DNA from 3 places in the Pseudomonas artemisiae genome. Region 3 is predicted to be linked to each of the others. Evidence: riboswitches for the same ligand, from Rfam matches in the RefSeq annotation. Region 3 holds a riboswitch; each other region holds the start of a gene.
The links. A riboswitch is a leader RNA that binds a small molecule or an ion and turns the genes downstream of it on or off. The one in region 3 is predicted to bind cobalamin.

Region 1 (9,947 bases), 240 kb from region 3:
CTTCCTGGTAATCCACGCGCGTGCGCGCCACGAAGGCCGGCTTGAGTTCCTTGGACAGCAGCTGGGTGGCCACCCCCACCGCGCGGGATGCGTCAGTAACGTAGATCACTGCATCATTGCTATAGCGCGGCTCGATCTTCACCGCCGTATGGGCCTTGGAGGTCGTAGCGCCGCCGATCATCAGCGGCAGGGTAAAGCCCTGGCGCTGCATCTCCCGTGCCACGTGGACCATTTCGTCCAAGGACGGAGTGATCAGGCCCGAGAGCCCAATGATGTCGCACTTTTGTTCCTTGGCAACCTGCAGGATTTTCTCTGCCGGCACCATCACCCCAAGGTCGACGATGTCATAGCCGTTGCAGCCGAGCACCACGCCCACGATGTTCTTACCGATGTCGTGTACGTCGCCCTTTACGGTAGCCATCAGGATCTTGCCCTTGGCCTCGGGCTTGTCGCCTTTTTCCGCTTCGATGAACGGAATCAGGTGCGCCACGGCCTGCTTCATGACCCGAGCGGATTTGACCACCTGGGGCAGGAACATCTTGCCCGCGCCGAACAGGTCACCGACCACGTTCATCCCAGCCATCAGCGGGCCTTCGATCACCTCGATGGGGCGCTTGAAGCCCTGCCGGGACAGTTCGGTATCCTCCACGATGTAGGTCGTGATCCCCTTGACCAAGGCGTGCTCCAGCCGCTTGTTCACGTCCCAGCCGCGCCACTCCTCGGTTTCGGCTTCCTTGGTGCTGCCATCGCCCCGGTACTGGTCAGCGATGGCCAGCAGCGCCTCGGTGCCTTCGGGGGTGCGGTTGAGCACCACATCCTCGACCCGGTCACGCAGGGCGGCGGGGATTTCGTCATAGATCTCCAGTTGACCGGCGTTGACGATACCCATGGTCAAACCATTGCGAATGGCGTGCAACAGAAACACCGAATGGATCGCCTCGCGTACCGGGTTATTGCCGCGGAACGAGAAAGAGACGTTGGACACGCCGCCGGAGGTCAGCGCATAGGGCAGGTTGTCGCGAATCCAGCCGCAGGCGTTGATGAAGTCCACCGCATAGTTGTTGTGTTCTTCGATACCGGTGGCCACGGCAAAGATGTTGGGGTCGAAGATGATGTCTTCCGGTGGAAAGCCGACCTGGTTCACCAGGATATCGTAGGAGCGGGCGCAGATACTCACCTTGCGTTGCTCGGTATCGGCCTGGCCGTCTTCGTCGAAGGCCATTACCACCACGGCCGCGCCGTAGCGTTTGCATAGGCGGGCATGATGAATAAAGGCCTCCACGCCTTCTTTCATGCTGATGGAGTTGACGATGCCCTTGCCCTGGATGCACTTAAGGCCTGCTTCGATGACCTCCCACTTGGACGAATCGATCATGATGGGCACGCGGGAGATGTCCGGCTCGCCAGCGATCAGGTTCAAGAAGGTCACCATGGCCTTCTTGGAGTCGAGCATGCCCTCGTCCATGTTGATATCGATGACCTGGGCCCCGGCTTCCACCTGCTGCAGCGCCACCTCCAGGGCTTCGGTGTAATTCTCTTCGCGGATCAGCCTGGCGAAACGGGCCGAGCCTGTGATGTTGGTACGCTCGCCCACGTTGACGAACAGCGACTGGCGGTCGATGGTGAAGGGCTCAAGGCCAGATAACCGGCAGGCACGAGGAATGTCTGGAATGGCGCGGGGCGCGTGGCGGGCCACGGCGTGGGCAATGGCGGCAATATGCGCCGGGGTAGTGCCGCAGCAACCCCCTACAATGTTAAGAAAGCCGCTTTGCGCGAAGTCCTCGACGGTTTCAGCCATTTGCTCGGGGGTTTCATCGTACTCGCCGAAGGCATTAGGCAAGCCTGCGTTAGGGTGCGCCGATACATAGGTACCTGCTTTGGTGGCCAGCTCTTCCAGGTAGGGGCGCAACTCCTTGGCGCCCAGGGCGCAGTTCAAACCCACCGAAATAGGGTTGGCGTGGCGCACCGAGTTCCAGAACGCCTCGGTGGTTTGCCCGGAGAGCGTACGGCCGGAGGCGTCGGTAATGGTGCCGGAGATCATGATCGGCAATTCAAAGCCCAGTTCGTCGAACACGTCCTGCACCGCGAAGATCGCCGCCTTGGCGTTCAAGGTATCGAAGATGGTTTCGATCAGGATCAGGTCAGCGCCACCTTCGATCAAGCCACGGGTGGCTTCGGTGTAGTTATCCACCAGTTCGTCGAAGGTTACATTGCGGTAGCCGGGGTTGTTGACGTCTGGCGACAACGAACAGGTGCGGCTGGTCGGGCCCAATACCCCGGCAACGAAGCGAGGTTTATGTGGGGTTTGCTGCGTTTTGGCATCGGCTACCTGGCGCGCTACTTTTGCCCCTTGCACGTTGAGCTCGTACACCAGCGCTTCCATGCCATAGTCGGCCTGGGACACTTGAGTGGCATTGAAGGTGTTGGTTTCCAGAATGTCCGCGCCAGCGTCCAAGTAAGCCGCTTCGATTTGGGCGATCACGTCCGGGCGTGACAGCAATAGCAGGTCGTTATTGCCCTTTACATCACTGGGCCAATCGGCAAAGCGCTCGCCTCGATAATCGCTTTCCTCCAGCCGATAGCTCTGGATCATGGTGCCCATGCCACCGTCGAGGATCAGGATGCGTGATTTCAACGCGTCTTGCAGGGCAGTGAGGCGGGCTTGGCGATCATTCATGGAAGGTGGGCTCTGGCGCGTGCGGTAAAGCCGAAGATGATAGCAAAGCTAAGGCGGGTTACGACGGGGCAGGAATGAACATGAACTCTATTCATGTTGAGGCGATCATTGTGTTGCTATAAAGCCGGGCAAGTACGTTCTGTTGCAACAACCAGGATGAGAGAGGGTCGCATGTACGAGGTCGCGCCTGACACGCGTGGTAAAGTTTTGCGGCAAAGGTAATGCAGATGTTGATTTCGATTCAGGCGCTTCGGGCTATCGCGGCATGGTTGGTAGTCTTTCATCACTTTATGCAGGTGTTCTTTGATTTCAAAGGGGGCGGAGCGCTGGGCCACCTGTTTTCAGCCAAGGGGTCAGTAGGCGTGGACATTTTCTTTGTCATCAGCGGCTTGGTGATTTACCTCTCCACCTATGACAAACCCCTTCAGGCCAAGGAATTCCTGCTCAATCGAGCCATTCGTATCATTCCAGCGTATTGGTTCTACACCCTGGCCATGGGGCTTATGCTGTGGACTGTCGGGCGTTATATGCCCCATGGGGTAGTGAACTGGCCAACCTTCATTTTATCGCTGCTGTTCATACCGGCAGAAAACCCTGGCGGTTATGGCTTGTACCCTACGCTCAACGTAGGCTGGACACTGAACTACGAAATGTTCTTCTACTTGGTGTTCTCCCTGGCCTTCGTCGTGCCAAAGGCATGGCGAGCGTTGAGTGTTGCTGTCGCGCTGCTTGCCGCCAGTCAGGTGCTTAGCCACCTGGGCTGGTCGTCTCGTTTTTATGCCAACAACATCATGTATGAATTCCTGCTAGGCATGGTGTTGGGCGTGGCTTGGCGCCGCGGCTGGATACGCAACGGCCTATGGCTGCCCTTGGCCTTGGTCGGCGCCTGCGCGTTGATGATTTATCACCTGGAGCCGAGCAATCGCCTGCTCAACTGGGGCCTGCCCAGTGCCGGCATCGTGGCCAGCTGCCTGGCGTTGGAATCCCGCTTTGCCCACAACCGCGTGCTCAAGGCCCTGGGGGACTGTTCCTATTCGGTATACCTGGTGCACCTGCTGGTACTGTACGCGGGCTGGTTCATCACAACGCGGTTTGGCATCAATGCCTATGCGGTGTTCGGCCTGTTCTGCGTACCCACCATTCTCGGGCTGTCATGGTTGAGCTACCAGTGGATTGAAAAGCGCCTCTATTACCGAATGAAGGGCTGGCTGATGGAGCCGCGCGTGAAACCTGCTCATGCTATAACCCGACAAAATTACTAGGACTTTCTCCAGCGCTCGCTTTGCCGTAAACTGCGGGCCAGTCTGTGAGGAATGTACATGAGCGCCATAACGATTACCGACGCGGCTCAAGAATACCTGGGCGACCTGCTGAGCAAGCAGAACACTCCCGGTATCGGCATCCGTGTATTCATCACCCAGCCGGGTACCCAGTACGCTGAAACCTGTATTGCCTACTGCAAGCCCGGTGAAGAAAAGCCCGATGACAGCCCGCTGGGCCTTAAGCGCTTTACGGCCTGGATCGATGCGGTCAGCGAGCCCTTCCTGGATGCCGCGGTAGTGGATTACGCCACTGACCGCATGGGCGGCCAGTTGACCATCAAGGCACCCAACGCCAAGGTGCCTATGGTCAATGAAGACAGCCCCATTAATGAGCGCATCAATTATTACCTGCAAACCGAGATCAACCCCGGCTTGGCTAGCCACGGTGGCCAGGTCACCCTGATCGAAGTGGTCGAAGACGGTGTAGCCGTGTTGCAGTTCGGTGGCGGCTGCCAAGGCTGCGGCCAGGCGGACGTGACGCTCAGAGAAGGTATCGAGCGCACGTTGCTTGAGCGCATTCCTGAGCTCAAGGGCGTGCGCGATGTAACCGACCACACTGTGAAAGAAAACGCCTACTACTGAGTAAGCCGTGAACCGAGGCCGCGCTTAGTCGCGGCCTTGGCTATGGCCATGCTTGCCTAAGCTGGCCGGTAAAGGTGTGCACGCCCGGCGCGGTACAGCGCAGACTCGTCGAACACCTCATTGCCCAGCACGCGGCCCACGATAATCAGTGCCGTACGCCGGAAGCCCTTTTTCGTGACCAAGGCTTCGATCGTGGCCAGGGTGCCTAAGGCCCAGTCCTGCTCCGGCCAGCTGGCTTTGTAAATCACTGCCACGGGGCAGCCCGCGCCGTAACTGGGCATCAGCGTTTCGACAATTGCTGGCAAATGGCTTACGCCCAGGTGAATGGCCAGAGTGGCGCCGTGGCGGGCCAAGTCAGCTAACGCCTCCCCAGGGGGCATGGGCGAATGGGCGCCGTAGCGAGTGAGGATCAGGGTTTGGGACACCCCAGGCAGGGTCAGCTCACTGCCCAACAACGCCGCGCAGGCCGCCACGGCTGTGACGCCTGGTACGATTTCATAAGGAATGTTCAGTGCCCGCAGGCAGCGGATCTGTTCGCCGATAGCGCCGTACAGGCTGGGGTCGCCCGAATGCACCCGTGCAACGTCCTGGCCGCGCCCATGGGCTTGGGCGATTTCTTCGAGGATTGCATCCAGGTCTAACTCAGCGCTATTGATCACGCGCTCGGCGGTATGCTGGTGCAAAACCGCTTCTGGTACCAGGGAGCCGGCGTAGATAATCACGGGGCAGCGCTGTATCAGCCGCTGGCCCTTTACCGTGATGAGATCCGGGTCACCGGGGCCTGCGCCGATGAAATAGACAGTCATTGCATATACCTTGGGTCAAGCCTGTTCAGCTGGGAATGGGGACGCCAGGGCAACCGTGGCGTAGGCGTTCTGTAAGCGTGCCACCACCAGCCGGGGTGCGCCGCCGTACAACTGGTGGCAATGGTTCAGGGCTGCGCTTTCGGCAATCCCATAACAGCCGGTGTGGCGCCAACTAACGACCGAGCGATGGCTCAGCTGGGCCTCGAAGCACGCCAGGGCCGGCGCGCCATAGCCTACCAGAGGGAAACCCAACGCCTGTGCCACGGCCAACAGCCCAGGCTCCTGGGTGCGCCGCTCGAAAGTGGCAAGGCCTTGCAGGTCCTCAAGCTGTGCGCCAATCAGCAGCAAGGCCTTATGCAACACTGCCCATACCTGTGCTTGCGGGCAGCCCTGGCGGCAGCCGAAACCGGCCACCAGGGGTTGGAGCGCATTCATGGCCGTTCAGGCGCCGGGGCTGCGGCGAAATAGCCAGGCACTGGCCAGGCCCAGGGCCAACCAGAAGGCCACGTTGATCCCTTGGGCAGCCCAGCGGAACTGCTGCGCCAGGGCTTGCGGTGCCAGGCTTTCATGCTGAGGTGGCTGGGGGGCGCCTATCAGGTGGGGAAGCACTAGCAGGGCCAGCCCCGTTACTTTTAGCGCCCAGCCCCTGGCAAACACCAATAGCGCCAAGGCCGCAGCGGTCGAGGCCGCGGTGCCGATCCACCACAATTGCCGGCTGCCCAGGTCAGCGGCCGCCGTGCCGGGCAACTCTGGCGGCAGGCCTAGAGTCGGCGCCAAGATAAACACGGTGTAGCCCGCCAGGCCCCAGAGCAAACCCTCAGGGGTACGGCCTGGGGCACGCAGTGTATAGAGCCCGGCCAACATCAAGCCAAAACCTACCGCAACCACCAGGTTACCCCCGGTGGTGGAGGCTAGTCGCTGCCAACCGTCTTCAGGCTCCCAGGCTGGCGCTTGGGCGCCAGGTTCATGGTCATGGGGCGCGGCCGCGGCGGTCTCGAAGGTCTCGGCCTTGAGAATCAGCGGCGTGAGCCACAGGCTTTGCAGCAGGGAGAGGAGCAGGGCGGCGAGCAGGCCGGCAAAGCCTGCCGTACGCAGGATACGAGCGATCATGGCAGGCACCTCAGTGGCAAGGGAAAGCGGCGCTGTGGCGGGTGTCATGGGCGGCGTTATGCACTGCGGGGATATGGGAGAAACCGGCGAAATACACCAGGCTTGCGCCCAATACGGTGGCTACACAGGCGGCTATGGCACGCTCGGCCAAACTGGCGGTGGCGGGAATGGACGACGGGCGGGCGGTGGTAACAGTAGGCATGGCGCTTCCCTCAGGTAATTAGCGGGCAGGCGCGCCGAACCCTTGCCTGATTTGGCAAGGCCGGACAGCCCGCCCACCGCGGGTGTGTCTAGAAAGGTCGACCGGGCCGGTCTCCGGGCTCGCGAGGGGCTGGCGCGAGTGCGTGGCACTCACGCTGCCTGAACGCTCCCCCTTCCCATGCCAGGGCACAGTGGTTTGGAAGCGCGCTCGCTTACCGTTGCGGGGGCAGCACCGGACTCACCTTGCGGCACACCGGTTTCCCGTTTCACCCTGTGAAGGGCACCCGAACGAAGGGCGTAAGCAAAGCACGAGCAGGGCAATCGGTCAATTCGAGTAGGCGCGAAAGGAGGAGGGGAAAGCGGGCAGGCGGCGTTTCAGGGCCCGCGCCTGCTAGAACAGGCACCGGTCACCGTCAGCTAGATATGCAGCGCATGCCCCAAGGCTCGCATCGCCGCCTCCTGGACCGCTTCCCCCAGGGTGGGATGGGCGTGGATGGTGCCGGCGATATCCTCTAGGCGCGCGCCCAGCTCCAGGGACTGGCTAAAGGCCGCCGCCAACTCCGAGACCCCAGGGCCTACTGCCTGCCAGCCGAGGATCAAATGATCATCTGCCCGCGCCACCACCCGCACGAACCCACTGGTGTCGCCCAGGCTCATGGCGCGCCCGTTGGCAGCGAAGGGGAAGCTCGCCACCAGGGGGGCGGCCCCGGCCTGTTCCGGTAGCTTACCGACCACGACGATCTCAGGATCGGTGTAGCACACCGCGGCAATGGCCGCGGGCATAAAGCTACGGGTATACCCGGCAATGATCTCAGCCACCATTTCGCCCTGGGCCATGGCGCGGTGGGCCAACATAGGCTCACCGGCCAGGTCGCCGATGGCCCAAACGTTGGTCATGCTGGTGTGGCAACGGGCATCCACCTGTACCGCCCGGCCAGCCATGGCCAGGTCCAGGCATTCGAGGTTAAAGCCCTGGGTGCAAGGCGTTCTGCCTACCGCCACCAGTACACTGTCAACGCTCAGCTCGACCGGGTCGCCGCCTTGGGTAGGCCGTGCAATCAGTCGTTTGGCCTGGGCATCGAAGCCTTCCACGGCATGGCCGGGCAGGGCGTGAATACCTAACGCAGCCAAACGCTCTATCACCGGGCGGGTCAGTTCAGCGTCGTAGGCCGGCAACAGCCGCGGCTGGGCCTCGATCACGCTCACCTGTACCCCCAGCTTGCGGTAGGCGATACCCAACTCCAGGCCAATATAGCCACCCCCCACAACGGCCATGCGCTTAGGCAAATGGGTAGGCGACAGGGCTAGGGTGGAATCCATGACTGCGCCGCCAACGGGTAGGTTCGGCAACTCCACGCTATTCGAACCGGTGGCCAGCAGCAGGTGTTGGCAGTGGATACGCGTATCGCCTACCTCTACGGTTTTGCCATCCACGAGGCGGCCCAGGCCATGGATCACCTGCACCTTGTACTTTTTCAGCAGCGCCGCTACGCCAGTGGTCAAGCGGTCTACCAGGGTGTCCTTCCAGCCTACGGCCTGGGCCAGGTCCAGGGTAGGCTGGCCCGCGCTTACGCCAAAAGGCGTGGGTTCGCTCGCCTGATGGAAGCGCTCGGCCACATGGATCAGCGCTTTGGAGGGGATACAGCCTACATTCAGGCAGGTGCCACCGAGGGCCGAGGCTTCCACCAGCACCGTTGGAATGCCCAGCTGGCCGGCACGGATGGCAGCTACATAACCGCCGGGGCCGCCACCGAGCACCAACAGCCGGGTTTGCAATGTGTGCATGGACGGGCCTTATTCAATGAAAAGGGTGGCAGGTTGTTCGAGCAGTAGCCGTACCGCCTGGATAAACCGCGCGGCATCCATGCCATCGACTACTCGGTGATCGAAAGAGCTGGACAGGTTCATCATCTTGCGTATTACCACGTGGCCGTCGACTGCCATGGGGCGCTCAACCATGCGGTTGATGCCAACGATGGCCACTTCAGGCAGGTTCAGCACCGGTGTGGACACAATACCGCCCAGCGCGCCGAGGCTGGTTAAGGTGATGGTCGAACCCGAGAGGATTTCCCGCTCTGCTTTGCCATGGCGCGCAGCCTCGGCGATGCGGGAAATTTCACGCGCGCTGTCCCACAGGTTCTGGCTGTGCGCGTTACGCAGCACGGGCACCAACAGGCCTTGGTCACCCTGGGTAGCGATGCCCACATGCACGGCGCCGTGACGCTCGATCACCTGGCGTTCGTCGTCGTAGCGAGCGTTGAGTTGTGGGAAATCCCGCAGGGCCACCACCAAAGCGCGTACCAGTAGAGGCAGCAAGGTCAGCCGGCCTCGGGATTCACCCCAACGGCCGTTGAGCTGTTGGCGCAGTGCCTCCAGGGCGGTGACGTCGATTTCTTCCACGTAACTGAAGTGAGCCGCGCGGCGCACGGCCTCTTGCATCCGCTCGGCGATCTTGCGCCGCAAGCCGATCACCGATACTTCTTGAATATCACCCGCGGGGGTGGCGGCGCGCGTGGCGCTTGGGCCCTGGCGCCAGGCGTCCAGGTCAGCGTGAACGATACGGCCTGCCGGGCCGCTGCCTTGTAGCTGGGCCAGATCGATGCCTTCATCCCAAGCACGCTTGCGCACCGCTGGCGAGGCCAAGGGGCGCTCGCCTGGGGCGGGCGCGCGGGCGCCCATGGCAGGGCATGCAGGCGTGGCGGCAGCGGTGGGGCTCTTCGTGGGTTCTGGTGCCGGCTTGCTCAGTGCTGCGAAGGCTGGCAGGGCAGGTTCGTGTTCAGCACCGGGCTTGAGGTTGCCGGTACCTTCGACTTCCAGGCGAATCAGTTCGCTGCCCACCGCCATGGTTTGCCCTGGCGTGGCCCCCAGGGCGAGCACGCGGCCAGTGACTGGGCTGGGAATTTCCACCGTGGCCTTGTCGGTCATCACATCGGCCAACACCTGGTCTTCGATAACGGTGTCGCCGACCTTTACGAACCATTCCACCAGCTCTACCTGAGCGATACCTTCGCCAATGTCCGGCATCCTGATCACATGCTGGCCCATCAACGCACCTCCATGACACGTTTCAAGGCCGCTCCAACCCGGTCTGGCCCTGGAAAGTAAGCCCATTCCTGGGCATGGGGGTAGGGGGTGTCCCAACCGGCCACACGCTCAATGGGCGCTTCAAGCCAGTAGAAGCAATGTTCCTGCACCAAGGCCAGCAGCTCGGCGCCCAGCCCGCAGGTTTGCGTGGCCTCGTGGACGATC
Region 2 (9,947 bases), on a different contig from region 3:
ATGACCCTGGAGCGTTACGCTGAGTTGACTCGCGTGCTAGATAACCTGGGCGGTCGCTTGCAATACGTGGCCGGGGACGTGGCGCTTTATCATGTGTCGGCCAGTGCCGAACAAGTGCGGGCACAGCTGGGGCTGGCGCGGCTACAGGAGTCTGCCCCCGCGGTAGCGCCCGAGCCGGCTATGCCTGCCTCGGCGCCGGTACCAGGCGCGCCGCCTGTAGCGCCCGGCCCTGAACCGCTGAGGTTCCACTGGTGAGCGCGGTCATGGCAGACAAAAAGCAGTGGTTCTGGATAGGCGCGGCGGTGGTGCTATGCGCGCTAGTGTTCGAACTTCACGCCATTCTCTCGCCTTTTTTGGTAGGTATGCTTATCGCTTACCTGGGCGACCCCTTGGTGGACAGGCTGGAGCGGCTGAAACTCTCCCGCACGTTGTCGGTGGTGGTGGTGTTCGTGCTGTTCACGGTGATCGTGCTGGTGGCGCTGATTGTGGTCATCCCGATGCTGGCCAAACAACTGGTGCGTTTGTATGAGCTGACCCCGGCGTTCCTGGACTGGCTGCAAGAGGTGGCTCTGCCGTGGGTACAGGCTCGATTGGGGCTGGCCGAAGGCTTCTGGAAATTCGATAAAATCAAACAGGCCATCTCTGCCCACATGGGGCAAACCACGGATATCGTCGGTTTAGTGCTGGCCAGGGCTACTGCCTCGGGGCTGGCGCTTATCGGCTGGTTGGCCAACTTGGTCCTGATTCCGGTAGTGGGTTTCTACCTGCTGCGCGATTGGGACCTGATGATGGCCAAAATTCGTGGCCTGTTGCCTCGCCAGCGGGAGGCGCGGATCGTGGCCCTGGCTCAGGAATGCCACGAAGTGCTGGGTGCGTTCGTTCGCGGGCAATTGATGGTGATGCTGGCGCTGGGCGGTATTTATTCAGTGGGCTTGATGCTCACGGGGTTGGAATTGGGCTTGCTGGTAGGGGTGATCGCGGGCCTTGCGTCCATCGTGCCTTATATGGGCTTTATCACCGGCATCACCGCCGCCTTGGCAGCGGGGCTGTTTCAGTTTGGGCTCGATGGTTGGCACCTGGCGGCCATTGGTGCGGTGTTCGCCATTGGTCAGGCCTTGGAGGGTATGGTGCTCACGCCTCTGCTGGTAGGTGATCGCATTGGCTTGCACCCGGTGGCGGTAATCTTCGCCATTCTGGCCGGGGGTGAGCTGTTTGGCTTTACTGGCATCTTGTTGGCCTTGCCAGTGGCTGCGGTCATCATGGTGCTGATTCGTCATATGCATGTGCTGTATAAGCAGTCGGACCTCTATGACGGCGGCGAAGACCCTCAGCTTTAGGCCCTTTCGCGGCGGCGTGCCCCAGGCGCGCCGCGCATGGCGCTTGCAGCCTGCAGCCAAGCCGCTAGAATTTGCCCCCTTTGAGCTGAGGCGTAACCCCGGGCCGCATGAAAGAGCCGATCCAACTCCCGCTGGGTGTGCGCCTGCGCGATGACGCCACCTTCGTCAACTATTACCCTGGGGCCAATGCCGCGGCGCTGGGCTATGTCGAGCGGTTGTGCGATGCCGACGCGGGTTGGACCGAAAGCCTGATTTACCTCTGGGGCAAGCCCGGGGTAGGGCGCACGCACCTGATGCAAGCGGCCTGTTTGCGCATGGAGCAGCAAGGCCAGCCGGCGGTTTACCTGCCTCTTGCCGACCTGCTGGAACGGGGGGTAGGCATTCTGGACTACTTGGCCCAGTACGAACTGGTCTGCCTGGACGACCTGCAAGTGATTGCCGGCAAGCCTGAGTGGGAAGAGGCGTTGTTTCATTTGTTCAACCGCTTGCGGGACAGTGGCCGGCGTTTGCTGATCGCTGCCTCTCATTCCCCGCGGGAACTGCCTGTGAAGCTGGCAGACCTCAAATCGCGCCTTACCCTGGCCCTGGTGTTCCAAATGCGGCCGCTGTCAGACGAAGACAAGCTGCGTGCACTGCAATTAAGGGCATCACGCCGTGGCTTGCACCTGACCGATGAGGTGGGGCATTTCATCCTTACCCGTGGCAGCCGTAGCATGAGTGCGTTGTTCGACCTGCTGGAACGCCTTGACCAAGCCTCGTTACAAGCACAGCGCAAACTCACCATTCCCTTCCTCAAAGAAACCCTCGGCTGGTAGGCGGTCCATGGCCCTTTGGCCTTACCGCCGGCAGGGGTGGCCTTTTTTATTTCCTTAAACTAACGCCGCCAAGTATCTGGCGCGAAACAAATGCTCATTCTCGATAGTATTTCTGTATCGCCTAGGGTTTACAGGGAGTTCACTGGAATGGCGTCCGTTCGTAGAATAGTGCGGAAAATACAGATAGTTGCTCTGTCACTTTAGATTTATTTTTTAAAATCAATAGGTTACAAGGCGTCAAAAGGGCGCCAGTTTTCCCTTGGGTGAAAATCCCGCCTTAGATCGACGGCTCGGCAGCAGAAGTCACAAAATGTTCTATAAAATTTGCAAATAATACTGATAGCGGGCATATTCGCGCCTTCTTCCACTTTCTAGCCACGGTCGTGCCCATGCTCAAGCGCTTAGCACCCCTCGTGCCCCTTGCACTCGTTACCCTGCTGTTCGGCTGCGCAGCCCAATCTACTGTTTCGCAACAGCAGGTGGCCGCCCCCGTTACCGCCGAACGCGCCCCACTGGTTCAGCCTCATCCAATGGCCCGTAGCAACGTCGCGCTGTTCGATGAAGAAGACCTCACTGATAAAGACGACCTTCAAGCGTTCAGCCGCAATGGGCCCTACAAGCTGCCCTTGCTCGCCGACAGCATCTTGGAGCGGGGCAAGTCCCTGATCGGTACGCGTTACCAGTTCGGTGGTACTACCGAGAGCGGCTTCGACTGCACCGGCTTTATCAACTTCCTGTTCCGTGAAGAAGCCGGCATGACCTTGCCGCGTTCCAGCCGTGACATGATCAACGTCAAGGCCCCGTTGGTTGCCCGCAACAAGCTCAAACCCGGTGACGTGCTGTTCTTCGGAACCAGCGGCCGTCGTGGCCAGGTAAGCCACGCCGGCATCTACCTGGGCGGCGATCAGTTCATCCACTCCAGCAGCCGCCGCAGCGGTGGCGTGCGGGTCGATCGCCTGGGCGACACCTACTGGAGCAAAACCTACATCGAGGCCAAGCGCATGCTTGCCATGGCGCCTACATCGGAACTGGCCCGCAGGTAGTCACAAACCGACACGAAGGGTAGCGACGAGCGGTCACGCTTTCGCTACCCTTTTTTTTTGAAAACAGCGAGTTAAGCGCTACTCTTGAGCAGCAGTTGAACTCGGAACCCCTGCCCATGGCCTTCATCCGTTTGCACACGCTGGCACTGGCCCCCCTGGCCTTGCTGGCGGCATGCTCCAGCCCACCGCCGGCACCCGCGCCCGTGGCCCTGGTGGCGCCTCGGCCCATTATTCTCAACCCCGCGGATTACTCCACCGTCAAAGCTGACGACGTGTTGTTTCGGGCGATTGGCTTGGTTGGTACCCCATACCGATGGGGCGGTAACACGCCGGACTCTGGGTTCGATTGCAGCGGTTTGATCGGTTTTGTGTACAGAGACGCAGCCGGTATCGCCTTGCCACGCTCTACCCGAGAAATGATCAGCATGCGGGCGCCGAGCATCGACCGCGGCGCCTTGCGCTCAGGTGACTTGGTATTCTTCGCCACCCAGGGCCGTGGACAGGTGAGCCACGCAGGTATCTATGTGGGGGAGGGGCGCTTCGTGCATGCCCCCAGAACCGGGGGCACGGTGCGCCTGGATTACCTGAACAAGCCCTATTGGCAGAAGGCCTATCTAGATGCCAAGCGGGTGATACAGCCTGAGCGCCTGGCGCAAACCGCCATGAGCACTCAGTAGGCCAGCAGCGCGTCAGTCAGCTCGCGCCCCCCAAGCAGGGGCGGCGAACGGTCACAACCCTTACTGTTTGGTCACACGCCACACCTTGTTGCCCACGTCATCGGCCACCAGCAGCCCGCCTTTGTTATCTCCGATCACCCCCACCGGGCGGCCCTGGGCATCGCCCTTGTCATTGAGGAACCCAGTGAGCAGGTCCACCGGCTGGCCAGTGGGCATGCCATTGGCAAAGGGCACGAACAGCACTTTATAGCCACTGTGGGGCTTGCGGTTCCAAGAACCGTGCTGGCCAATAAAGGCCCCATGGTCGAAAGGCGCTGGCAACTGGTTGGCTTGAGCGAAGGTCAGGCCCAGCGAAGCGGTATGGGGACCTACCGCGTAATCCGGGGCGATCGCCTTTTGCACCATCTCTGGCTTGCCGGGCTGTACCCGAGCGTCTACGTGCTGGCCGTAATAGCTGTAAGGCCAGCCATAGAAGGCGCCGTCTTTGACCGAGGTGATGTAGTCGGGCACCAAGTCACTGCCGATTTCGTCACGTTCGTTGACGGCCGTCCACAGCTTGCCGGTCTGGGGTTCCCAGGCCATGCCGTTGGGGTTACGCAGCCCGGTGGCGAACAGCCGCTTGTTGCCGGTGGCGGCGTCTACTTCCCAAATGGCCGCGCGGCCTTCTTCCTGATCTAGGCCGTTTTCACCCACGTTGCTGTTGGAGCCCACGGTCACGTACAGCTTCTTGCCGTCCGCGCTGGCGATTACATTTTTGGTCCAGTGGTGGTTGAGGGTGCCGCCTGGCAGGTCGGTGACCACCTGGCCTTCGCCGCTCAGTTCAGTTGCCCCCGACTGGTACTTGAAACGCAAAAGCCGGTCGGTGTCAGCTACATAGAAGTCCTGGCCGACCAAGGCCATGCCGAAGGGTGAGTTCAAATGCTGGGCGAAGACTTCACGGGTTTCAGCCACGCCATCGCCGTCTTTGTCACGCAACAAGGTGATGCGGTTAGGGCTAGGCACACCGGCCCCGGCGCGGCCCATGACCTTCTCCATCACCCAGCCGCGAATACCCTTACTGTCATCTGGCTTGGGCGGGGAGTTAGTCTCGGCCACCAGCACGTCGCCATTGGGCAATACATAGAGCCAACGGGGGTGGTCCAGGCCTTCGGCAAAGGCGGCCACTTTAAGGCCCGGCGCGGCGGTGGGGTGGGCACCTGCGGGCCAGCCCACGGCGGGGGCAATATTGACCGTAGGCATTAGGGTTTTATTAGGCTCTGGCAGCTTGGGCGAAGGGCCGGTGCCGTCGGCCACCTGCAACTTGGAGCTTTCACCGCAGCCTGCCATGGTGGCGGCCAGCAATACGGTAAGGGCAATACGAGACATCTGCATAGGGCGCTCCTGGCGGCCGGATTATCTACCGTAGAGGTAGCGAGGCGGTGGAGGTTCAACATGTTTGATTGACGCTGTTAGGCCAACCCCTTACCCTTCGCCGATTGTTTCAGGTGCCCCGCGGCAAGCGCTGGTGGGGTGAAACAGGGAAGCCGGTACGCCACGCCGCGTTCAACGCGCCGCACGGCAAAGCCGGCGCTGCCCCCGCAACGGTAGATGAGTCAACGCTTGCGCACAGGCCACTGGGTTAACCGGGAAGGCGCGCCAGTGGGGCACCACGCCCGCTCATAAGCCCGGAGACCGGCCTGAAGCCCCTATGCACGGTGCGTTAATCGCCCCGTTAACCTATGGATCGCCGCGCGGGTGAGAGCGGCATCGACGCCGGCGCGCCAGCCTTGGTTGGCGCGGGTGCTTCGTCGATGCGCACGCGTGAGCGAGGAGAGCAGCGATGAACGACACCCCCCAGCGCGACGAGCGCCACCTGGCCCGCATGGCGCGCAAAAAAGCCGTAATCGATGCCCGCATTGCCGCCTCTGCCGACGAGCGCGGTGTATGGCTGGTGCTCACTGGCAATGGCAAGGGCAAAAGCAGCTCGGGGTTCGGCATGCTGGCCCGGGCCATGGGCCATAACCTGCGCTGTGCGGTGGTACAGTTCATTAAAGGCCGCCACACCACAGGCGAAGAGGCCTTCTTCCGCCGCTTCCCCGAGCAGGTCAGCTACCACGTGATGGGCGAAGGCTTTACCTGGGAAACCCAGGACCGTCAGCGTGATATCGCCGCTGCCCAGGCCGCCTGGGAGGTGACCAAGCGCGTACTGGAAGATCCTTCGGTTGATTTCGTGCTGCTCGATGAGCTGAACATCGCCCTCAAGCATGGCTACCTGGACCTCGCCCAGGTCATCGCCGACCTTAAGGCTCGCCCGCCCTTACAGCATGTGATCGTCACCGGCCGTGGCGCCAAGCCTGAAATGATCGAAGCCGCCGATACCGTCAGCGAGCTGGGCGCGGTCAAGCACGCCTTCGCCGCCGGCATTCGCGCGCAAAAAGGCATCGAGTGGTGAGTATGCCCCGCCGTTGCCCGGCCATGCTGATCGCGGCCCCCGCCTCCGGCCAAGGCAAAACCACCGTAACCGCGGCCTTGGCGCGCCTGCACCGCAACCGCGGGCGGCGTGTGCGGGTGTTCAAGTGTGGCCCGGATTTTCTCGACCCGATGATTCTGGAGCGGGCCAGCGGCGCGCCGGTGTACCAGCTGGACCTGTGGATGGTCGGCGCCGAGCATAGCCGTCGATTGTTGTGGGAAGCGGCTGAAACCGCGGACGTTATTTTGGTGGAAGGGGTGATGGGGCTGTTCGACGGTATTCCGTCCAGCGCAGACCTGGCTATCGCCCTGGGCTTGCCGGTGATGGCGGTGATTGATGGCACTGCCATGGCGCAGACCTTCGGCGCGCTGGCCCTGGGCTTGGCCCGTTATAACCTTGAATTGCCCTTCCTAGGGGTATTGGCCAACCGGGTAGGCAGCGAGCGCCATGGCCAACTGTTGCGCGACAGCCTGACCGAGGGCCTGCGCTGGTTCGGCGGTTTGCCCCGCGAGCAAGGTTTCACGCTACCTAGCCGCCACTTGGGGCTGGTGCAAGCCAGTGAGCTGGAAGACCTGGACCGGCGCCTGGACACGGCAGCCGATGCCCTGGCCGCCAGTTGTGACGACGCCCTGCCGCCACCGGTAACCTTTGCCCCGCCGGTGTCGATGCCGCTCCCAGCATTGCTCGATGGCGTGCGTATCGCGGTGGCCCACGACCAGGCCTTCGCCTTCCTGTACCGGGCCAATCTCGATGCGCTGCGGGAGATGGGGGCCGAACTGAGCTTCTTCTCGCCCCTGGCCGATACCCAGTTGCCGCTGTGCGATAGCCTGTACCTCCCCGGGGGCTATCCCGAGTTGCATCACCATCGCCTAGGCGCCAATACCCCGATGCTCGAAGCCATTCGTGCCCACCATCAGGCAGGCAAGCCGCTATTGGCCGAATGCGGCGGCATGCTGTACCTGATGGAGGGCCTCACCAACGTGGCGGGCGAGCGCGCGCCTATGCTGGGTGTGATGCCGGGAGAAGCTGCCTTGCAAAAACGCCTGGCCGCGTTGGCATTGCAGCAGGTGAACCTGCTCGGTGGTTGCCTGCGTGGGCATACCTATCACCACTCCCTGACCACTACCCCTTGGGCGCCCGTGGCCCGGGGGGAAAGCCCTAACGGTGGCCGTGGCGCCGAAGCGGTGTACCAGCGCGGGCGCCTTACGGCGTCGTATGTTCATTTTTACTTTCCTTCAGGCCCGGCCCTCGCCGCCGCCTTGCTGCGCCCCGAGGCGCGCCCATGACGAATCACGCTTACAGCCAAGCCGAGCGCAACGCGGTGTATCGCGCGATCGCCGAACGGCGCGACATGCGCCATTTCATCGAAGGGCAGGTGCCGCCGGAGGTGTTGCAGCGCCTGCTGGCGGCCGCTCACCAGGCGCCGAGCGTGGGCCTGATGCAGCCCTGGCGGTTCATTCGTATACGCCAGGCTCAATTGCGCAGTGCGATTCACCAGCTAGTGGAAGAGGAGCGAGTGCGCACGGCTCAGGCTTTGGGTGAGCGCTGCGATGACTTTATGGCCCTTAAGGTAGAAGGCATCAAAGACTGCGCCGAATTGCTGGTGGTAGCCCTGGGCGATGAGCGCGAACGCCACGTGTTCGGCCGCCGCACCCTGCCCGAGATGGACCTGGCGTCACTGGCTTGCGCGGTGCAGAACCTGTGGCTAGCCGCCCGTGCCGAGGGCTTGGGAATGGGCTGGGTATCGCTGTTTGATCCACAGCGCCTGGGCAAGCTGTTGAACATACCCGCCGGTGGCAAGGCAGTAGGCGTATTGTGCCTGGGCCCTGTGGCCAGCTTTTATGACCAGCCCATGCTGACCCTGGAAGGCTGGGCTCAAGCACGCCCCTTGCAAGCGTTGTTATTCGATGACAGCTGGGGGGTAACCTCATGAGCCTGGCCTTGGTTTGTGTGGCGGCGGTTGCATCAGACGCGCTGTTGGGCGAGCCGCGCCGGTGGCACCCGTTGGTGGGCTTCGGCCGGCTGGCCCAGCGGCTGGAGCAGCGCTTTAACTCTGCCGGCCATGGTTGGCGCAGCCACGGTGTCACCGCCTGGTTGCTGGCCGTGGTCCCGCCAGTGCTGGTGATTACGTTACTGTCCTGGCTGCCGCTGATTGGCGAGTTGGTAGAAATAGTGGCGCTGTATTGGGCACTGGGGCTGCGCAGCCTGGGTGAACATGTGTTGCCGGTGACCCAGGCGCTGCGGGCGGGCGACCTGCCCAAGGCCCGTGAGCGGGTAGGGCGCCTGGTCAGCCGCCACACCGCCGAACTCGACGCCGTTGGCGTGGCCAAGGCTGCTACGGAGTCAGCCCTTGAAAACGGCAGCGATGCGGTCTTTGCCGCCGTGTTCTGGTTTGCCGTGGGCGGTGTACCCGGCGTGGTGCTGTACCGCTTGGCCAATACCCTTGACGCCATGTGGGGCTATCGCAATGAGCGCTTCGAGCGCTTCGGCTGGGCCGCGGCTCGCATCGACGATCTGCTTAACCTGCTCCCCGCCCGATTGGTGGCATTGACCTACGCGGTGCTGGGTAAAACGCGCCTGGCCCTACGCTGCTGGTGGCACCAGGGCAAGCGCTGGGACAGCCCCAACGCAGGCCCAGTGATGGCGGCCGGCGCCGGTGCGCTGGGGGTGACGCTGGGCGGCCCGGCGATTTATCACGGCGAGCTGCATGAGCGGCCTGAACTGGGCGAAGGGCCGGCGCCTACCGCCGAGACGGTGGAGCGCGCTTGGGCCCTGGTGCAGCGCGGTGTGTGGCTGTGGTTGCTGATCATCTGCGTGGGAGCGCAATTCTATGCTTGAACACGGGGGGCGCCTGCGCGCCGCGGCCCAGGCCTTTGGCATTGAAGAAGCCGCCTGGGTAGACCTGTCCACCGGCATCGCGCCGTGGCCGTGGCCCATCCCTACCATTGCCGAGCGCGCGTGGGCCCGCCTGCCTGAAGCCGATGACGGTCTGGACACCGCGGCCTGTGACTACTATGGCGCCGAGCATGCTTTGCCCGTCGCTGGTTCCCAGGCCGCGATCCAGATGCTTCCGCGCTTGCGCCGGGTCGGCAAAGTGGGCGTGCTCAGCCCGTGCTACGCCGAACATGCCCATGCCTGGCGCCACGCCGGCCACTTGGTGCGCGAGTTGGCCGAAGATGACGTGGGCGAGTACTTGGGCGCCCTGGATGTGCTGGTGGTGGTCAACCCTAACAACCCCACGGGGCGGATGATTGACCGCGACTGCCTGCTGGCCTGGCACGCGCGGCTAGCGGAGCAGGGCGGCTGGCTGGTGGTGGACGAAGCCTTTATGGACATGACCCCGGCGCACAGCCTGGCCGCTGAAACCCACCGGTCGGGGCTGATCGTGTTGCGGTCATTCGGCAAGTTCTTTGGCTTGGCCGGCGTTCGCTTAGGTTTTGTTCTGGCCGAGGCCCGTTTGCTTTCAGCGCTGGCCGAGCATTTAGGGCCCTGGTCGGTCTCGGGCCCCACCCGCAGCTTGGGCGTGGCCTGCCTGCGTGACGAGCCCGGCCATCGGCGGCAGATCGAGCGCTGTGGCGCCGCGGCCGCTCGCCTGGGGACGGTGCTGCGCGAGCATGGCCTGGCAC
Region 3 (9,947 bases):
TGCGTACCTTGTCTTCGTCAAGCTCCGGGCCGCCGTCCTTGCCATAGGCCTTTTGCATGTCCTCGAAGGTAGCGCCCTTGAACAGGTTCTCCTGGGCGATGGTGGAGAAGTTGTCATTGAGCTGTTTATCGAATTCTGCGGTAAAGGTCGGGTCCAGGTTGGCGTTGTACAGCGCCACTTCCATGCTGAACAAACTGGCGGCGGTTTCTGGCGAGTTGTTCTTGAGCAGCTCGCGCATGCGCTCGCCGGAGGCCAACGAATCCTTGTAATAGGTTTTCAAGGCTTCGCCATGGGAAGATTTGCCTACCCCTGCCTGGATCTGCGCTGCGTTGTTGATCCCCAGCGCGCCTTGCAGGCTTTGGGCGGTGGCGTAGAAGTTGGTCAGGGCCGTGGTCTGGTCGGTCTTGCCGTCCTTGGTGGCCGCATCCCAGGCCGCGTCCAGCGCCTTGCCGGATTTGATCTCGTCCTCGTAGGTTTTAGTGACCGCGTCTTTAAGGCCCGGGCTGCCTTCGAACAGCGCTTTCATGGCATCGGCATTGCTGTTTTGCAGAAACTCAGCGGTGGCCTTGTCGTTTTGCAGCAGGCTGATGTGGTCATTGATGTCTTGCAGGACCTTCTCCGGCTCCCAAAGCGCCCCGGAGGCATTGGCGATAGCCACCTTGCCGTAGTCATCGGCCCACATCCCGGCATTGGCGCCGTCCACCACCAGCTTCTGTGCCTGTTGCAGGTCCATCAGCACGGCTGCCTTTTGCTCGGCGGTGTAGTTCTCAGGGTGTTCGAAGACGTCTTTATCCAGCTTGCTGGTGTCCACCTTGCTGGTCAGGTTGCCCGACACTACGGTGGACAGTAGGTTGCTCAGGCCTGTGGCGTCGGCGGGGGCCGAGGTTTTCAGCCAGGCCTGCACATCGGCGCGGTTGGCCTTGCCGTCGGCGGATTTGGATAGGGTATTGGCGGCGGTGTCCAGCATCTTGAACGCCCCCGGCTCAGACCAGAAGTCCAGGGCGGCTTTTTCGTCGGCGCTCAACTGTGGATTAGCGTCTTTGTAATCCTTGATGTTCTGCGCGGTCACCGCGCCATCGGCACCGGTTTTGCTCAGGATTGCGTCGTAGTGCTGGTCGAGGATGGCCGCGTACTGGGCCACCATCTGGGAGCCGGCATCGGCCTTGGGGTGCGCCTTGAGAAAATCCTTGTAGCTGGCGATATCGCTGCTGGCCTGGGCCTTGGGCAAGGAGGAGAACCCATACTTGCCAAAGTCTTGCAGGCGCCCGGCTTCAGTGCCGTGCTTGGCCTCGCCGCTTTTGGTAAAGCCATTGATGCGGGTGTCGGCTACGTCGCCGCCGGTCAACACCTTGCCGCTTTCGTCGTAGCCCACCACCCGGTCCAGCACCTGGCCAGCCCTGAAGGCGGCGTCTGGGTCCTTCTCAAAATCACCCACTTGCTCCTTGAGCATGTCTTTCACATGGCTTTGGTTACCCAGGTGCTTGAGCAGCGGGTTGTCGTCGATGATCTCCTGAGCCGAGCGGGTGTCGCCGTCCGGGCGCACCCACTGAATGCCCACGGCTTCAGCCTGCTCGCGGGCGTCGGAATGCTCGCCTGCGCTGTCCACGTGCTTGAGCTCGCCCTTGAGGTTTTCCCAGCCGTACTTGCCAAAATCCTGCAGACGGCCGGCCTCGGTGCCGTGCTTGGCGTCACCACCCTTGGTAAAGCCGTCCACCCGGCCATTGCCCGCGCTGCCTTTGACGATGCGCTCGCCGCCTTCGTTGATCAGCTCCACGTGGTCCAACACTTGCACCGCCCGGTAAGCGGCATCCGGGTCTTTTTCGAAGTCGCCCACGCGCTCCTTGAGCGTGTCCTTTACGCCGCTTTGGTTGCCCAGGTTTTTCAGCAGCGGGCAGTCGTCGATGATCTCTTGGGCCGAGCGTTGGTCGCCCTCGGGCCGCTGCCATTCGATACCGGCGTCCTTGGCCTTGGCCCGGTCCACCGAGTTGCCCCACAGGTTTTCTGAATTGTTCGAATCGGTAGGTGTGGACGTTTGCTCAACCGTAACGGACATGGACTGGCTCCTTGAGAATTAACCGTGCCGGGGGCTGGCGAGCAACACAGGCAGCGTTGAACTCGCATAGCGCGCGGCCAGCGCCGGCAATAGGCAATAGGCAATAGGCAATGCACGGCCAAGGTTAAGGCCGGTCAATGGAGCCAATATGAAGGCGGGCGTGAAATCTTGTGAATTTACCTAAAGCGCTGGCCGCCGTTGCAGCGGCCAGCGGACCGGCTACACCAGCCAGAGCCAGAGCAGGGAAGCCCCAATCAAGCCTACTACCGAGACGATGGTCTGCAAGACTGACCATACCCAAAGGGTTTGTTTGAGTTGCAGGCCGAAGTACTCGCGCACCATCCAGAAGCCTGCGTCGTTGACGTGGCAAAAGAACACCGAGCCTGCACCGATGGTCAAGGCGATCAGGGCGCTCTGGGTGGGGGCCAGCCCTGCCATCAGCGGCGCCAGAATGCCCGCGGTAGTGGTCGTGGCCACAGTGGCCGAGCCAGTGGCCTGGCGCAGCGCCACGGCGATCAGCCAAGCCAGTAGCAGGTAGGGCAAATGGGCGCCCTCGGCCACTTTGCTGATGGTCTGGCTCACGCCTGCATCAAGCAGGGTTTGCTTAAGCCCGCCACCGGCGCCGATGGTCAACAGCAACGCGGCGATGGGCGCCAGGCTTTTGCGCAGGGTGGTGCCTACCTGCTCGCGCCCCAGGCCGTTAGCCCAACCCAGTAGCACCACTGCCGCCAGTACCGCAATGCCTAAGGCAATCAGCGGCTCGCCCAGGAACTTCAAGGTCAGCGCCAGGTGGTTTTCCGCCGGCAGCGCCACCTTGGCCAGGGTGCTGCCGAGCATCAATACCACCGGTAGCAGGATGATCCCAAGCGATACCGCGAAACCCGGTTGGCGTGTGGCAGCGGGGCGGCCAGCGAATAGCTCGCCCAGCTCGGCGGGAATCTCAACTTGCAAGCGCCGGGACAACCACAGGCCATACAAGGGCCCGGCGAGGATGACCGCTGGTACCGCCAGGGTGAAGCCAAGCAACATGGTCAGGCCCAAGTCGGCGTGCAGCGCGCTGACCGCGATCAACGGCCCCGGATGGGGCGGCATCAAGGCATGCAGGGTGGTCATGCCAGCCAGGGCCGGGATGGCGATTTTCAGCAACGGCTGGCCGGACTGACGCGCCATCACAAAGATAATCGGCACCATCAACACCAGGCCTACTTCGAAGAACAGCGGCAGGCCGATGATCATTGCCACCACCGCCATGACCCAAGGTAGCGCCCGGCCTTTGCCCAGGGTGAGCAGGGTAGTGGCGATACGGTTGACGGCGCCAGATTCAGCCATTAGCGCTCCTAGCATGGCGCCCAGGGCAATGATGATGCCCGCTTCCCCGAGAATCCCCCCGGCACCCTTGCTAAAGGCCTTGGCCACCTCTTCCGGGGCCAGGCCCGTGCCGATACCGGCGATAAAGGTACCGACCAAAATTGATAGAAAAGGCGGCAGGCGCGTGCCACTGATCAGCACGATGATACTGGCAATGGCCAGGGCGCAGCAGAGCATCAGGCGGCTGTCGTGGGCCAGCCAGGCAACGGGGGTCAGTTCCACCAAGGGTACTCCTTTATTATGGGTATCGTATTGCCGCGGCAGCTTGCAAAACTCACCGAGGGTACCGGAGCCTGGCTTTCAGCAGGCTGTCTGGGGTGGGCGGGGCGGATGAACCTTTCTTCAGCTCCCGGCCGGGCAGCAGGGCTTAGCCACCGATGGCGCGCAGTGCCAACACCGGCGCGCTACCTTCTGGCCCAGGCAGCCAGTGGCCTTCCACGTTGAACGTGGCCCGCAACCGCTCGGGGCTGAGCACGGTGGCCGGGGGGGCCAAGGCGACCAGGCGGCCGCGGTCGAGCAAGGCCAGTCGGTCGCAGGTCAGGGCCTGGTTCAGGTCGTGCAAGGCCATCACACTGGTGAGGGGCAAGGCGCGGATCAACTGCAACAGGGACAACTGGTGGTGGATGTCCAAGTGGTTGGTGGGTTCATCCAGTAGCAGCACCTTTGGCTGCTGAGCCAAGGCGCGGGCGATCTGCACCCGCTGGCGCTCACCGCCCGACAAACTGTGCCAGTGCCGCTGAGCCAGGTGCTCCAGCTCCACCGCTTGCAAGGCCTCGCTTACCTTAGCGTCGTCTTCGTTGCCCCAAGGGGCAAGGGCAGACAGCCACGGGGTGCGGCCCAGCTCCACCGCGTCGCGCACGCGGATGCGGTCAGAGGTTTGCGCATGCTGCTCCACCACCGCCAGGCGTTGCGCCACGTCCCGCCTGCTCAGGTTGCTCAATGCCTGGCCGAACAGGGTCACTTCGCCCGCGCTCGGCTTGAGTAGCCCGGCCAGCACATGCAGCAGGGTGGATTTGCCCGAGCCATTGGGGCCAACGATGCCCAGCCGCTCACCCGGCATCACCGCCAGGCTTACCTCGGTTAGCAGCGCGGCGCCGCCCTTGGTTACGCTCACGCCTTCGCAGGCCAGCACAGGCGCACTCATCGCTTGCGGTCCCCTTGCAGCAGCAACAGGGCGAACACGGGGGCGCCCACCAAGGCAGTGATCACCCCCACAGGCAGCACCTGGCCCTTGATCAGGGTGCGCGACAGCACATCGGCGGCCATCAGAAACAGCGCCCCAGCCACGGCGGCCAAGGGCACCAGCCGGGTATGCCGGGTACCTACCAGCAGGCGCAGCGCGTGAGGCACCACCAGGCCCACGAAACCGATGGAACCTACCAGCGACACCAACACGGCGGTGACCAGCGCCGCGCAGCCGATCAGCACGATGCGTACCTGCCGCACTGGTACCCCCAGGGCGGCCGCCGAGTCGGCGCCAAAGGTAAAGGCGTCCAGCGCGCGCCTGTGCCACGCACAAACGGCCAGGGCCAACAGGGCCGCTGGCACCGCCAAGGCCACCGAGGGCCAACGTACGCCGCCCAGGTTGCCCAGCAGCCAGAACAAAATTCCGCGGGCCTGTTCGGCGTTGGCCGAGCGGGCAATCAAGAAGGCGGTAAGGGCGTTGAACAGCTGGGAGCTGGCCACCCCGGCAAGGATGATCAACCCGCTGCCACCGCTTAGCCGCGAAGCCCTGGCCAGCAGCGCCACCAAAGAGAACGCAGCCACGCTGCCCAGAAACGCCCCGGCGGGGAGCGAGAGCAAGCCGCCGCCAAAACCAATCAACGATACCAGCACCGCGCCGGTAGAGGCGCCGGCGGAAATGCCCAGTAGGTAGGGGTCGGCCAAAGCGTTGCGCAGCAAGGCTTGAAGGATCAGCCCGCACAGCGCCAGGCCCGCGCCACAAGCCCCCGCCACCAGCGCACGGGGCAGGCGGTAGTTCCAGACCACGCCTACGTCGATAGGGTCTACCGGGAAGGCCGCGCCCCCTAACTCATTGGCCAGCACCTTGAGTACCACCGTAGGTTCGATGGCGGTTTCCCCTATGGCAATGGCGGCCAATACAGCCACGGCCAGCAGCAACACCGCCAGTAGCGCCCCTCGAACCATCATGGCGCGTAACGCTGGCTGGCATCGGCCAGTTGCTCGATGCCCGTGATCAACCGGGTGCTGGCTTGCAGGGCATCGGCTTCGATGATCAGGATACGGTCACGCTTAACCGCGTCCATGTTGCGGGTCACCGGGTCGCTTTTAAGAAACGCGAGCTTTTTCTCGTAGTCGTCGGCGGGGAAGCGCCGGCGGTCCATCCGTGCGATGACGATAAACCCAGGGTTGGCCTTGGCCAGGGTTTCCCAGCCCACCGTGGGCCACTCTTCGGTGGACTCCACCACGTTGTGAATGCCTAAGGTGCTGAGCATGTAGTCCGCCACGCCCTGGCGGCCAGCCACGAAGGGCTCGGTGGCAAGGTTGGCGCTGGAGAACCAGATCACCGCCGACAAGCCCTTGCCGCTGGCCGGCTTGGCTTTAGCCTGTGCCGCGGCCAGCCGGGCCTGGTAGTTCTGCACCAGCGCCGCGCCGCGGTCCTGCACGTCGAAAATGTGCGCCAGCTGTTCGATGCTTTTGTACAGGCTGTCGATGGAAAACGCCTGCAGGCGGGTGCCGTCGGCGCCGACCAGGTTGTTCTTGCCCTCACAGTCGGAAGGGAAGATATAGGTAGGTACGCGCACGTCTTCGAACTGCTCACGGGTGCCGACCGCGCCTTGAGGGCCTACCATCCATTCGAACTGTACGGTCACCAGTTGCGGCCGCTTGGCGATCACCGCTTCGAAACTCGGCTCATTGTCCGCCAGCCGCTCTATGCCTGCATTGAGCGCCTGATACTGTGGCAACACCGGGTTGAACCAGAGCGAAGTCGCCGTTACGCGGTCACCCAAACCCAAGGCATAGAGCATCTCGGTACCGGCCTGGCCGATGGTCACCGTACGCGCTGGCGCCTGGGCAAAGGTGAGGGCTTTGCCGCAGTTCTCCAGGGTCAAGGGGTACTGGGTAGGGGCGGCCGAGGCCAGGGTGGGCAGGCCCAAGGCGAGGGCCAGGGTCAATAGGCGAGGTAAGGTCAAGTGCGCGTTCTCCAGCGTCGGGCAGGCCAGGCGCGGCGCGGAAAGCACACCCCTAGCGGCCAGCCGGGCGGCATTCGAGCCCCGGCGCCAGGGCGCAATGGGCCTGGCCGAAAAGATGCCCTTCCCGGGCACCCCGCCGGTCAGTGGTGAAACCTTGGCCGGCAGGTCTCCTGACTGGCGCGTCTGCGCTTGTGTCCACCTTCCCGGGTTCACCCAGTGGCATCACGGACACAAGCTCGGCGCCTACAGTTGCGGGGGCAGTTCCGTTTCGGGCCGTGGCCCGCTGGATTCCCTTTTAATACTTCTGGTAACCGGCGCGGGGATAGTAAAGCAATCCAGGGAATTGGCAAATCCAGCCGCTAGTTGCGCATTAATTCTCTGACCCTCGCAGCCAGCGCATCGATCGCAAACGGCTTGGTCAATACATGCATCCCCGGCTCCAGCTGGCCGTCGCCGATGGCGGCGCTTTCAGCGTAGCCGGTAATGAACAAGGTGCTCAAGCCTGGCCGCGCTTCACGGGCGGCGTCGGCCATTTGCCGGCCGTTCATGCCGCCGGGCAAGCCCACGTCGGTGATCAACAGGTCAATGCGGGTGTCCGATCGCAGTATCCTGAGGCCCGCCGCGCTGTCCGCCGCTTCGATCAGGGTATAGCCCAGGTCGCTGAGCACGTCGGTCAACAGCATGCGCACCGTGGGTTCGTCGTCCACCACCAGGATGGTCTCGCCTACTGCAGCAGGGGTGGCGGCGGCGGCGGCGGCCACACGTTCGCTAGGCAGCGTCGGGCCCTGGTAGCGCGGCAGGTAAATACAGATGGTGGTGCCTACCCCCAGGGTAGAAGACAGGCGTACCTGCCCGCCGGATTGCTTGGCGAACCCGTAGATCATCGATAGGCCAAGGCCGGTGCCCTGGCCGATGGGTTTGGTGGTGAAGAAGGGGTCAAAGGCTTTGGCCATTACGTCTGGGGGCATGCCCGCGCCGGTATCGGTAACGCTTAAGGTCAGGTAGTCACCCTCGGGGATGTCCAGCGCCGCGGTGTCCTCGGCGTCAAGCCAGCGGTTGGCGGTTTCAATCACAATGCGCCCCCCTCCGAGCATGGCATCGCGGGAGTTGATGCACAGGTTGAGCAGCGCGTTTTCCAGCTGGCTAGTGTCCACCAGGGCAGACCACAGGTCATCGGCCTTCAAGGGCATCACGGCAATGCTCGGGCCCACGGTGCGCTGGATCAGCTCGATCATCCCGTCCACCAGGGCGTTCACATCCGTTGGGCGAGGGTCAAGGGTTTGTCGGCGCGAGAACGCCAGCAAGCGGTGGGTGAGGGCAGCGGCGCGCTTGGCCGCGCCTTGTGCGGTAACCAGGTATTTGTCTACGTCGGTCAGGCGGCCTTGGGCGATGCGCATGGCCATCATTTCCAGCGCGCCGGACATCCCCGCCAACAAGTTGTTGAAGTCATGGGCCAAGCCGCCGGTAAGTTGCCCGACCGCCTCCATCTTCTGCGACTGGCGCAGTTTTTCTTCGGCCTGCATCAGCTCGGCGGTGCGCGCCATCACCCGTTGCTCCAGGGTTTCGTTGAGCGCGCGCAGGGCTGCGGTGGCGCGGTCGCGCTGGGCTTCTACCGAGCGGCGTTCCTCTACATCGATAAGCACCCCGGGGAAGCTCAGTGGCGTGCCGTCTGGCCCGTGGTCCACGCGGCCATGGGCCTCGATCCAATAATAGCGGCCATCGGCGCGGCGAACCCGGTACTGATGGGCATAGGCACCACCACGGGCGACTGCTTCATTTATCGCCCGGATCAACCCCTCACGGTCCTCGGGGTGCACGGTGGCGATCACCTCTTCCAGGCTCAGCCCTTTAAGGCCCAAGCCTGGCGCCAGGCCGAAGGCGCGGGCAAAGGCTTCGTCCACGGTGAAGCTGTCGTTAGGCAGGTCCCAATGCCAGGTGCCGAAGATCGCACCCGCCGCCAGGGCCAACTGCACCCGTTCAACGTTCTCCCGCGCCAGGGCTTCGCTTTCCCGTAGCCGTTCTTGGGCATTGCGCCGGCCAGTAACGTCGTTGAACAGAATGGCGATCTGCCGTTCCTCGGGTTCACCTACCCGTACCGCGCGCACGTCGAACCAGCGGTCAAAGGCTTGCGCGTAACTTTCGAAGGTTGCCGGTATGCCGGTTTTGGCTACCCGGCCATAGGTTTCGAACCAGAAGCGCTCAAGGTCTGGGGCGAACTCGGTGACCCACTTGCCGCGAAGGTCCACCCCGGCCTGGCGTTCGAACGCGGGGTTGGCTTCCAGAAATCGATAATCCACGGGTTGATCGTTGGCGTCGAATTTCACCTGCACAATGGCAAAGGCCGCTTCGATGGTGTCCAAAATGGTACGGAAGCGTTCCTCACTGCGGCGCAGGGCTTCTTCGGTGCTGCGCATGCGGGTCAGGTCCAGCATGGCGCCGATCATCCGCACCGCCTCGCCTTCGGCGTTGCGGGTCACATGGCCACGGTCCAGCACTTCGGCATAGGTGCCGTTGGCGCGGCGGAAGCGGTACTCGCCTGTCCAGGCATTGTCAGCACCGTCGATCACCTCATGGATAGAGCTGTAGATACGTGCTCGGTCGTCAGGGTGGATATGGTCGATCCACCAGTTCCCGGTGGTTTCCGGGGTCGGCAGCACATGCCCATAAGCCTGTTCCAGGGTGTCGTTCCACAGCACATGGTTGGCTGCCAGGTTCCAGTCCCAGATGGCATCATTGGTGGCCTTTACCGCAAGCCGGTAGCGGGTCTGAGCTTCTTCGATCGCCCGGCCGCTCAGGTGTTCGTTGGTGCGGTCGCGCAGGATTTTCACAAAGCCCAGGTGGGTTTTGTTGTCCCCATACAAGGGCATCATTTCACCGGAGGCCCAGAACCGTTGGCCATCCTTGCGTAGGTGCCAGCGTTCGTCCGAAGTACGGCCGTGCTCCAAGGCATGGTTCATCTCATACTCGGGGCGGCCTTCGGCGCGATCCTGGGGTGTAAAGAACTGCCCTGCGTTCTGGCCACGCATTTCATCCTGGGTCCAGCCCATCACGTGGTGAGCGCCGGAGTTCCAGTCAGTGATTACCCCCTGACGGTCGGTAAGCACCATGGCGAAATCCACCGCGCTCTCAAAGATGGCCTGCTGTCGCGCCTCGCTACTGGCCAGCGCAACCTGGCTCGCCTGAAGCTGGGCGGCCAGGTCTGGCGTGCCGCTGCCGTGCGCTGGGTGCGAGGCAGCACTGTGCGCCACGCCCGCGTCGGCCAGGGCCTGGCGCAAACGTGTGACTTCGGCCTCTAGGGCCTGCCGGGTAAAACCACTGAACGTGTCAGTCACCTGTACACCCTTGCCTGTGCATTAACTTTCCTCACGCCC

Region 1: another riboswitch for cobalamin. It lies ahead of ACWKV4_RS07520 (CbtB domain-containing protein); the one in region 3 lies ahead of ACWKV4_RS06435 (ABC transporter substrate-binding protein).
Region 2: another riboswitch for cobalamin. It lies ahead of cobO (cob(I)yrinic acid a,c-diamide adenosyltransferase); the one in region 3 lies ahead of ACWKV4_RS06435 (ABC transporter substrate-binding protein).

What each region holds. Positions count from the first base shown of each region.
Region 1 covers NZ_JBSKHS010000004.1:292,555-302,501, reverse strand. Annotated here, with positions in the region: gene metH (methionine synthase) at 1-2,677, opposite strand, end outside; gene ACWKV4_RS07545 (acyltransferase family protein) at 2,905-3,939, shown strand; gene nfuA (Fe-S biogenesis protein NfuA) at 3,997-4,581, shown strand; gene cobM (precorrin-4 C(11)-methyltransferase) at 4,638-5,387, opposite strand; gene ACWKV4_RS07530 (cobalamin biosynthesis protein) at 5,403-5,822, opposite strand; gene ACWKV4_RS07525 (CbtA family protein) at 5,829-6,497, opposite strand; gene ACWKV4_RS07520 (CbtB domain-containing protein) at 6,508-6,699, opposite strand; cobalamin riboswitch at 6,787-7,001, opposite strand; gene lpdA (dihydrolipoyl dehydrogenase) at 7,116-8,483, opposite strand; gene ACWKV4_RS07510 (dihydrolipoamide acetyltransferase family protein) at 8,493-9,743, opposite strand; gene ACWKV4_RS07505 (alpha-ketoacid dehydrogenase subunit beta) at 9,743-9,947, opposite strand, start outside.
Region 2 covers NZ_JBSKHS010000009.1:100,071-110,017, forward strand. Annotated here, with positions in the region: gene ACWKV4_RS12515 (DUF2066 domain-containing protein) at 1-255, shown strand, start outside; gene ACWKV4_RS12520 (AI-2E family transporter) at 264-1,337, shown strand; gene hda (DnaA regulatory inactivator Hda) at 1,445-2,152, shown strand; gene ACWKV4_RS12530 (C40 family peptidase) at 2,542-3,195, shown strand; gene ACWKV4_RS12535 (C40 family peptidase) at 3,312-3,872, shown strand; gene ACWKV4_RS12540 (PQQ-dependent sugar dehydrogenase) at 3,933-5,243, opposite strand; cobalamin riboswitch at 5,338-5,566, shown strand; gene cobO (cob(I)yrinic acid a,c-diamide adenosyltransferase) at 5,692-6,303, shown strand; gene ACWKV4_RS12550 (cobyrinic acid a,c-diamide synthase CobB) at 6,300-7,607, shown strand; gene bluB (5,6-dimethylbenzimidazole synthase) at 7,604-8,254, shown strand; gene cbiB (adenosylcobinamide-phosphate synthase CbiB) at 8,251-9,159, shown strand; gene cobD (threonine-phosphate decarboxylase CobD) at 9,152-9,947, shown strand, end outside.
Region 3 covers NZ_JBSKHS010000004.1:53,840-63,786, forward strand. Annotated here, with positions in the region: gene ACWKV4_RS06415 (type III effector HrpK domain-containing protein) at 1-2,053, opposite strand, end outside; gene ACWKV4_RS06420 (GntT/GntP/DsdX family permease) at 2,273-3,598, opposite strand; gene ACWKV4_RS06425 (ABC transporter ATP-binding protein) at 3,789-4,565, opposite strand; gene ACWKV4_RS06430 (FecCD family ABC transporter permease) at 4,562-5,572, opposite strand; gene ACWKV4_RS06435 (ABC transporter substrate-binding protein) at 5,569-6,576, opposite strand; cobalamin riboswitch at 6,720-6,907, opposite strand; gene ACWKV4_RS06440 (PAS domain-containing hybrid sensor histidine kinase/response regulator) at 6,936-9,773, opposite strand.